2 regions of the Gordonia sp. w5E2 genome follow, and region 1 is predicted to be linked to the other one. Evidence: riboswitches for the same ligand, from Rfam matches in the RefSeq annotation. Region 1 holds a riboswitch; the other holds the start of a gene.

Region 1 (4,620 bases):
CACTGGTCTCGGTCTGCGTACAGAACACCTCGACGACGTGGCCGCGGCTGCGCGAGGCGCCCGCGCTCGGCGTGAGCGTCTTCTCGCACACGCAGTCGGCGCTGTGTCGACAACTCGCGGGCCCAGCTGAACATCGATTCGACGGCACCACCCCGCAGGCCACAGACGACGGCGCGCTGTTTTTGCCCGACTCCGCGGCGCAACTGTCCTGCCACATTCACAGCGAAGTACCCGCGGGCGATCACACCGTCGTGTTGCTGCAGATAGACGCGCTCGACTGCGATCCGGACGTCGAACCGCTCGTCTTTCACGCCAGCACGTTCCGTGCGCTCGAAGCACGCCCGCGACTGCAACCGACGACGACCGGGCCGACATGAGCATCATCGACCTCGGACTTCCGATCACCCCGCGCTCCGTACGCGACGACGACGCGCCGTCGTCGGGGCCATTGATCGACACGTTCGGTCGCGTTGCCTCTGATCTGCGGGTATCGGTGACCGACCGCTGCAATCTGCGCTGTACCTACTGCATGCCTGCCGAAGGTCTGGACTGGCTGCCGTCCGAGGATCTGTTGACCACCGACGAGTTCGTGCGGGTGCTCACCGTCGCCGTGCGCGACCTCGGTATCCGACGCATCCGCTTCACCGGCGGCGAACCGCTGCTGCGCCGCGACCTCGAGGAATTGATCGCCGCGGCGTCGAACATGCCCGCAGCGCCTGAACTCGCTCTGACCACCAACGGTCTGGGGCTGCGACACCGCGCACAGGCACTCGCCGACGCCGGCCTGCACCGCATCAACGTCTCGCTCGACACGATCGACCCCGCCCGCTTCGCGCAGATCACTCGCCGTGACCGGCTCTCGGACGTACTCGACGGGCTCGCCGCAGCCCGCGACGCGGGACTCCAGCCGGTCAAGGTCAACGCGGTCGTGCCGAACCGTGACGACCTCGCGGGTCTACCGGCACTGCTGCGGTTCTGCCTCGACGAGGGCTACCAGCTGCGCATCATCGAACAGATGCCGCTCGACGCCGATCACCGGTGGGACCGCGGCGCGATGGTCACGGCGGACGAGATCCTCACGACGCTGCGTCGGACCTTCGATCTCGACCCCGATCCCCGCCCGCGCGGCGGGGCACCGGCGGCCACGTGGCTCGTGCGGGGTCACACCGATACGACGGGACAGACTGCCCGCGTCGGGGTGATCGCGTCGGTGACGCGGCCATTCTGCGGCGACTGCGACCGCACCCGACTGACCGCCGACGGCGCCCTGCGCAACTGCTTGTTCGCCGACGCCGAGACGTCGTTGATGCCCGCGCTGCGCGGTGGGCTCAGCTCAACCGCCCTCGACGCCGAGATCGCGCGACGCTGGCGGGGTGACATGTGGCACAAGGCTGCGGGACATGCGGTGAACACCACGGACTTTCGTCAACCCGACCGCCCGATGTCGGCCATCGGAGGGTGAGCGACTCGATGACGCTGACCGTTCGGTTCTTCGCGGCCGCACGTGCCGCCGCGGGCACCGATCTGACCGAGATCGACGTGCCGGCCGACGCTACGCTCGGCGACCTCGAACGCGCCCTGGTTGTCGACCACCCCGACCTCACGCGCGTGCTCGCCCGGTGCTCATATCTGCGGGACGCGATCGCCGTCTGCGACCGCACGACACCTCTCGGCGACTGCGAGACGATCGACGTTCTACCGCCATTTGCCGGCGGCTGAGGAGTTCGACGCCTTGTGACCTTAGTCACATAACGAGCCGATAACGGGATGGACACGAACCGACCATCGTCGGGTTGAGCAGCGATGACGACGAAATTGGGTCCAAAGTCCCACGCGCAGCCCAAAAAACAACTTGCGGACGAGGGTGATTCAGCGGCGCATCCGTCGTACTGTACGAACAGTCTCCTCCAGGGAGATCACAGGACAGCCAAAAGAACACAACATTCGACCGGGCGCGCCAAGCCTCGTTCCCCCGATCGAATGACGAACAACAAACTCAGGAACGAGGACGGGGGACCCAACATCTCCGACGGAGATACGGACATCCAGACCCGGATGCCCTTGGGGTTAAGTCCACCGGCCGCCACGGCGACCACGGACCGAGCAACCTCTCGTTCGAACCCGACAGCTGACTTCGTAGGCGCGTGGAGAGAGGAAAGAAAACTCATGGCCGGACGTCATCGCAAGTCGACGACCAACACGACCACCAAGACCTTCGCGAAGGTCGCCCTCACCGGCGCAGTGCTCGGCGGCGGAGCCGCTCTGCTCGGCACCGGTTCAGCGCACGCAGCCTCCGACTCCGAGTGGGACCAGGTCGCACAGTGCGAGTCCGGCGGCAACTGGGCCATCAACACCGGAAACGGCTACCAGGGCGGACTGCAGTTCAGCCCGAGCACCTGGGCGGGCCACGGTGGCACCGCATACGCGCCGAGCGCCGATCAGGCCTCCAAGGAGCAGCAGATCGCCGTTGCAGAGCGCGTGCTGGCATCGCAGGGCAAGGGCGCATGGCCGGTGTGTGGCACCGGACTGTCGGGCTCGACCCCGCGCACCGCTCCCACCGACTCGCCCAAGCCGCTGCAGGCCCCCAAGCCTGAGGTGAAGCCCGAGGCGCAGCCGCAGACCCCGCTGGAGAAGACTCCCGAGGCCAAGAGCACCGATGACGTGAAGGGCCAGGTCGACGGCGCGCTCGACGCCGCCAACGTCAGCCCCGAGGTCAAGAACCTCTGGAAGGCAGCCAAGGACAGCGGCTACCAGCTCACCCCGGACCAGCTGAAGATCTACAACCAGAACAAGGGCCTGATCCCGCTCCCCTGAGCGATCTCGCCCGAGTCCCGGCGGCACTGACCGCCGGACCCCGAGACGAAGGGCCCCGCACGACGCCATAACGGCCGTGCGGGGTCCTTTTCCAATCTCTAGGCGGAGCCGACTTCCAATCTCTAGGCCGAGCCGACCCATTCGTCGGAGCCGTCGGCGAACACCTGGTGCTTCCACACGGGCAGGCGGGCCTTGACCTCGTCGACGAGGCGCGCGCACAGCTCGAATGCGGGTGCCCGATGGTCGGCCGCCACGGCGACGACGAAAGCCACGTCGCCGACGTCGAGGTCACCCACGCGATGCGACACGGCCACCGCGCGAACTCCCGTGACCGACGCCGACACCTCGGCGACCACATCGGCGAGCACCTCGGGTGCGCTCGGATGCGACGAGTACGACAGCTTCGTCACCGCCGACGCGTGATCTCCGTCGTGATTGCGCACCGCGCCCGCGAACCCGACGACCGCGCCGGCCGAGCCTGCAGCGGCGTCGGTGACGAGTTGTTCGTGAGATGGAAGGTCGATGGGGTCGGCGGCGAGAGCGGCCTTAACGACTCGCACGGTCATCCGTCGCTCCGCGGGTGATCGCCACCGCGCAGCTGGTCGAGCGCGTGGTCGAGGACGCCGTCGAGTACCTCGAGACCGTCGCGGACTCCGCCGGTCGACCCCGGCAGGTTGATGACGAGCGTGCGGCCCGCCACGCCTGCGACACCGCGCGAGAGGATTGCCGTGGGCACCGTCGGAAGTCCCGAGCTGCGAATCGCGTCGGCAAGTCCGGGGATCTCGACGTCGAGCAGTGCTCGCGTCTCCTCCGGGGTGCGGTCGGTGGGGGTGAGACCCGTTCCGCCCGTGGTGATCACGAGCGCGTCGGAGGCGTAGATCCCGGCGCGGATCGCGTCGCCGACCGGCGCGCCATCTGCGACGACGTCGACCTCGTCGACGACGAATCCGCGGGCGGTGAGCCACTCCGCGATGATCGGGCCGCTGCGGTCGACGTAGAGGCCGCGGCTAGCGCGTGTCGACGCCACGACGACGCGGGCCACGGGCTTTCCGTCAGTCATTTTTCTCGTCTGTCGCTCGTGCGCGAGTCCAGGTTTCCCGACCGGCCGCCCGATTTCTCGAGAAGTCGGATCTCCCCCGTGCTGGCGCGTCGATCGACGGCCTTGGTCATGTCGTGCAGCGTCAGTCCTGCGATTGCGACCGCCGTGAGCGCTTCCATCTCGACGCCGGTCTTCCCGGCTGTCTCGACGGTGGCCACGATGTCGATGTGATCGTCGGCGACGGTGAAGTCGACGTCGACCGCCGACAGCGCCAACTGGTGGCACAGCGGAATGAGTGCGTCTGTGCGTTTGGCCGCCATGATCCCTGCGATGCGGGCGGTGGCCAAAACGTCGCCCTTGGGTAGCGCGGAATCGCGCAGTAGGTCGATGACCTCTGTGGTCGTGTGAAAGGTACCTGCGGCGACAGCGCGTCGTCGCGTCGTGGTCTTGTCGCCGACGTCGACCATCCGCGCAGCACCCGTCGAGTCGAGGTGCGAAAGACGAGAGGTGTTCGACGTCTCGTCTTGGCCGCTCGCGTGCCGGGGAGGCATCAGGTCGACGTCACGTCGTCAGCGATTGACGACGGTCTTCGGTTGGACGTAGTTGACCTTGTCGGCAGGCAGCGGGAACTCGACGTCGCCAAACGGCGAGAGTGCGCCGGGGATCTCCGCCGCGAACTCCGAGACCGCGTGGTCGGGGACGCTGCCGTCGTCATGACGAGGCCAGCCGTTGTCGACGTAATGGTTCTTCTTTTCCTTCTCAGCCAC
Region 2 (4,620 bases), 1.9 Mb from region 1:
GTGGTCGACGGCACCGTCACCGAATTGACGATCGATCCGCGTGATCTGGGAATCGACTACGTCGACCTCTCGGCGCTGCAGGGCGGAGATGCGACGGTGAACGCCGCCATCGCGCGGGAACTGCTGTCGGGAAAGTCCGGCCCGGTGCGCGACGCTGTGCTCCTCAACGCTGCGGGTGCACTCGTCGCCAACGAGCAGACGTCCGCGACCGACAACGCGGGACTCACCGCGGCGTTCGCGGCGGCGACCGAGCGCGCCGCGGAGTCGATCGATTCGGGCGCAGCCGCGCGGCTGCTCGACCGGTGGGCCCAGGTCAGCGGAGAGCTCGCCAACAAGTAGGCCGGTTGCCGGGCGAGGATCACTCCTCGCCGATGGAGAAACCACCCTCGACGGCGCTCGACGAATAGCTGCGGAACGCGATGTGGGTCGCGCTGTGCCGTACTCCCGGCAGCCGATTGATCTTGCCGGTGACCACCTCGGCGATCTGCTCGTGGTCGCGTACGCGGATCTTCGCGATCAGATCGACATCGCCCGCACACGAGTAGACCTCTTCGACGCCCGGGATATCGGCAACGGCCTGTGCCGTCTCGGGGATCTGGTGGACGTCGGCGTCGATCAGGACGATGGCGGTGATCATGCGGGCAAGCGTAGTCGGCCACCATCGGCGCGCGGGCGTGACCGGTGACGCGGCGTGCGGATGTCACGCGCATCGTGGGCGGTCTGTGACCACTCCAGCCAGCGCTGCGCCGAACCGACGGGTGTGGCCAGCGCGTCGCTGGAGTCGACGATGCGGGAGCCGGGGTCGGACACCCAGCGGTAGAGCAGACCTGCCTCTTCCGGGGAGGCGCCCCGGAGTGGGGTGTCGTCGGGCAGCACTGTCTCGGCCGCCGCGACCAGCTCTGCGACCACCGGCATCGGCGCGTGTCCGCGTGGCGCTGTTCCCGCCGCAGCGAGCCGTCCGTGCCGAATGACCGCCAACTCCCACCCGCCGGCCCCGTCCGAGCGTGCGACCACCAGCTCGGCTATCGCGCAGAGGGAACTCAGACGCTGACACCGCGCGAGCTGATCGATGGTCGCGGCCATCCGGTCGCGGTGGCGCGCGGCGGTCTCGTACATCTGGGCGTCGGAGACGACGTCGAGTCGCTGCGAGAGCCGCTCCAGGATGGTGTCGGATCGTCCGAGTATCAGATCGACGACGGACGTGACCGATGGCAGGTAGTCGGGGAGTGTCTGAGGGCGTGTCGAGGCGGCAGCACAGCCTCCGACGACCCGACCGCCGTCGTCTGGGAGGCGACACCAATGATGGGTGGCGGTCGCGCCGAGGCGGGTCGTGCAGGTTCGCAGTCCTGCGGCGTGTGCGATGAGGTCGGCGATCGCGGTCGCCGTGGTGCGCTTACCGATCGGCCCGATGCTTATCTCTCCCGGCGTGCGGGCCACACGCAGACGGGCGAAACGTTCGTTGCTCAGGGTCACCCACCAGCCGCGGTGGGGTTGCGTCGAGCGTCGGTTGTACGCCGGGGCGTGCGCGGCGAGCAATCGGAGCTCCCGAACTCCCGCCTCGAGTGCGTGCGCGCATTCGACGTGGTCGACGCGTTCGGCGAGCATCACCATCTCGCCGATCCTGCGTCGGGGATCGGCTCCGGAGAAATAGGACCTCACGCGTCGACGCAGATCCGATGCCGTGCCGACGTAGAGGACCTCGTCGCTGGGGCCGCGGAACAGGTAGACGCCGGGACGCGCGGGGATGCGGTCGGCCAGGTGCCGCTTTGCGCGCAGCCGCGGATCGGTGCGTGGCAGGTAGCGGGTGAGTTCGCGATAGCTCTGTACGCCCTGATTCCCGACGCGTTCGAGAAGGTGGTGAAAGACCTCGACGGTCGCGCGGGCATCGTCGAGAGCGCGGTGCGTCGGGCGGACGGTGACGTCGAACAGATCGGCCAGTGCCGACAGGCGGACCGTCGGCGCCTCGTCGCGTCCGAGGATGCGTCTTGCCATGGTGACCGTGCACAGCGTTGCACTGAACGGCCACTGCAGGTGCAGGCGCAGCGCGTTCTGCCGCAGGAACGACATGTCGAACCGGGCGTTGTGGGCGACGAGAATCGATCCGCGCGCGAACTCGATGAACGACGGCAAGACCTCGTCGATGCGTGGCGCGTCGTAGACCATCGCCTCGGTGATCCCGGTGAGCGCGACGATCTGCGGTGGAATCGGAAGTCCCGGATCGACGAGTGTCGCGAACTCGCCGAGTACCTCGCCGCCACGAATCTTCACCGCGCCGATCTCGGTGATGCGGTCGTTGGTGGCACTGCCGCCGGTTGTCTCGAGGTCGACGACGACGAGCGTGGTGTCGAACAGGGACCGATCAGAGAACTCGTTGTCGAGAGTGCTCTCGAGGTCGGCGCTCGCGAGGTCTGAGAACGAGAGCTGATCGCCACTGGATGTCACGTCGCGAACAATAGTTCGAACCACCGACACCGCTGATTCGTTGCTGGTGAGGCGCGTGTTCCGGATGTGGCGATTCGCCGCCAGCTGCTTTCGGGTGCCGGGCCTCCGGGACTCGGTCGGCCGGACTTGTCGGTGGGGGTGCCTAGTCTCGCGGTGAGAAGGAGGCAGTGGTGCGCGTCGCCGCCGGGAGGAGGGGAAGCCTCCCGACGACATGCGCATCCCGAGGATTTCACACCACTGAGACGGAGATCACATCATGGACATCGATTGCAGCACCTGCCCCGGTCGTGAACACGCCTGCGACGGCTGTGTGATGACAGTGCTTTTCGGCCCGCTGAACAGCCAGGATGCCAGCGCCGGGTGGCGACGAGGGTGGCCCACCGGTACCCGAGATAACGACGCCGAGATCCACGCCGCCATAGATACATTCACGGGTGCTGCAATGGCCTCCAACGCCGATGCACGATCTGCAAGAGCAAGCATCTGCGCAGTTCAAGCGGCCGGTTCGTCGTCCGAATCACCGACATTGCGTGCTGGTTAGGGTGCGGAGGTCGAACACGCTGTTTGTCGGTTAGTGGACAGACACGCATCCGGTTTCGTAACCTTTCCGAGACCTTTGCGAAGCGTCCCGCTCCAACAGGAGAGGTTCGCAGGGGTCACCGCTCAATCGCCGAGGCTACGAGTCTCGGCGTACCGGGGAACCACTCATTTTTTCGGAGCTTTCCGAATGGGGGTGAATCGCGCTCTCGATCCGGGTGTTCGCACTCGAATCGCATGCGCGTAGGGCCATTTCTTCCGGCCCGAATCCGACAGCTAACCCGGTCGGCGGTAGAGGGAGAACAAAGGAGAACACCCTTCGTGGCCAAACATCGTTTGGAACAGCCCGACCGCGGCAAGGTCGCAAAGAAGGCGGTAATCGCCGGGTCGATCACGTTCGGCTCGCTTGCCGCTGTCGCTGGTCCCGCTCTGGCCGCGCCGGTCACCGTGCCCAACGTCGGCACGTTCGAACTTCCCGGCGTCGACACCAAGCAGATTCCGGCACAGTTCCAGCAGCAGAAGGCGCCGGTCGTCAAGAAGCAGGATGTCGCGAAGTCGCCCGACGCCACAGTCGAGATCCCCAACGTCGGCAAGTTCACGCTTCCGGGTATCAGCGACAACCAGATCCCACAGCAACTTCGGCCGCGTGGCGGAGCTCCGCTGCTCGCCCCGACGCAGACCGCAGGCGAGAAGGCCGTGCGCGCCGCTGAGACCAAGATCGGCGCCCCCTACTCGTACGGTGCTTCCGGACCCAACGCCTTCGATTGCTCCGGCCTCACCAGTTGGGCCTTCCGTCAGGCAGGTCTGACGATTCCGCGCGACAGCTACGGACAGCTCGGCGGTGGCACCGCGGTCGCCTCGCTGGCGAACGCGAAGCCCGGCGACATCCTGGTGTTCAACGGTGGCGGACACGTTGGCCTCTACATCGGCAACGGACAGTTCATCCACGCATCGACCTACGGCGTCCCCGTGAAGAAGGACGTCGTGAAGAATTGGAGCTTGGTCGGTATCCGTCGCTACTGAGCGACGAGATCGACAGAGTTCGTGACGGCGGGCGGATCACGCGTTGACGCGTGATCCGCCCGACCGGCAGTAGCCGCCGCAACGCTCACGTTAGGGTGGAGCGCGGTGCACCGGTCTGCCACGTGGAGGCCGGTCGCTGCATGTGGTGAGGGGAGTGAACACAGAAGTGGTTGCGGGATCGCAGGCAATGGCGCATCGATCGCGAGCGGCATTCGTCGTTGTCGTGACGGCGATGATCGTCGCTGTCGCACAAGTCTTCTCGATGGCGATAGCGGGTCCGTCGAGCGCCGAACCGACGCGCACACCCGACCAACTCCTCACTCAGTACAAGAAGCTGAGCACCGACGCCGAGAAGTCGTCGGAAGCGATGCACAACGCCCAGATCGAGTACGACAAGCAGCGCGGCATCGTGACCGCTGCCCGTAAAGACTCGACCGAGGCCCAGAAGGGCCTCGAGACCTCGCGGAAGACGCTGGGCTCGTACCAGAAGCGCGTCGACACGATTGTCCGCGCCAGCTACAAGGGTGCCCGGGTCAACCGTCTCTACGCGGTGCTCGTCAGCGACTCACCGCAGTCGTTGCTCGACCAGATGTCGGGCCTCGAGGTGATCTCGCGCCA

The links. A riboswitch is a leader RNA that binds a small molecule or an ion and turns the genes downstream of it on or off. The one in region 1 is predicted to bind cyclic di-AMP.
Region 2: linked by a shared signal. The riboswitch ahead of RND64_RS13400 (C40 family peptidase) and the one ahead of RND64_RS04800 (transglycosylase family protein) in region 1 are both predicted to bind cyclic di-AMP.

The regions. Positions count from the first base shown of each region.
Region 1 covers NZ_CP144213.1:1,043,906-1,048,525, reverse strand. The annotation lists gene RND64_RS04815 (flavin reductase family protein) at 1-377, shown strand, start outside; gene moaA (GTP 3',8-cyclase MoaA) at 374-1,462, shown strand; gene RND64_RS04805 (MoaD/ThiS family protein) at 1,471-1,719, shown strand; cyclic di-AMP (ydaO/yuaA leader) riboswitch at 1,979-2,159, shown strand; gene RND64_RS04800 (transglycosylase family protein) at 2,167-2,814, shown strand; gene RND64_RS04795 (molybdenum cofactor biosynthesis protein MoaE) at 2,937-3,380, opposite strand; gene RND64_RS04790 (MogA/MoaB family molybdenum cofactor biosynthesis protein) at 3,377-3,874, opposite strand; gene moaC (cyclic pyranopterin monophosphate synthase MoaC) at 3,871-4,404, opposite strand; gene RND64_RS04780 (hypothetical protein) at 4,423-4,620, opposite strand, start outside.
Region 2 covers NZ_CP144213.1:2,985,265-2,989,884, reverse strand. The annotation lists gene trpD (anthranilate phosphoribosyltransferase) at 1-339, shown strand, start outside; gene RND64_RS13410 (Lrp/AsnC family transcriptional regulator) at 359-637, opposite strand; gene RND64_RS13405 (DEDD exonuclease domain-containing protein) at 634-2,442, opposite strand; cyclic di-AMP (ydaO/yuaA leader) riboswitch at 3,101-3,285, shown strand; gene RND64_RS13400 (C40 family peptidase) at 3,301-4,002, shown strand; gene RND64_RS13395 (C40 family peptidase) at 4,157-4,620, shown strand, end outside.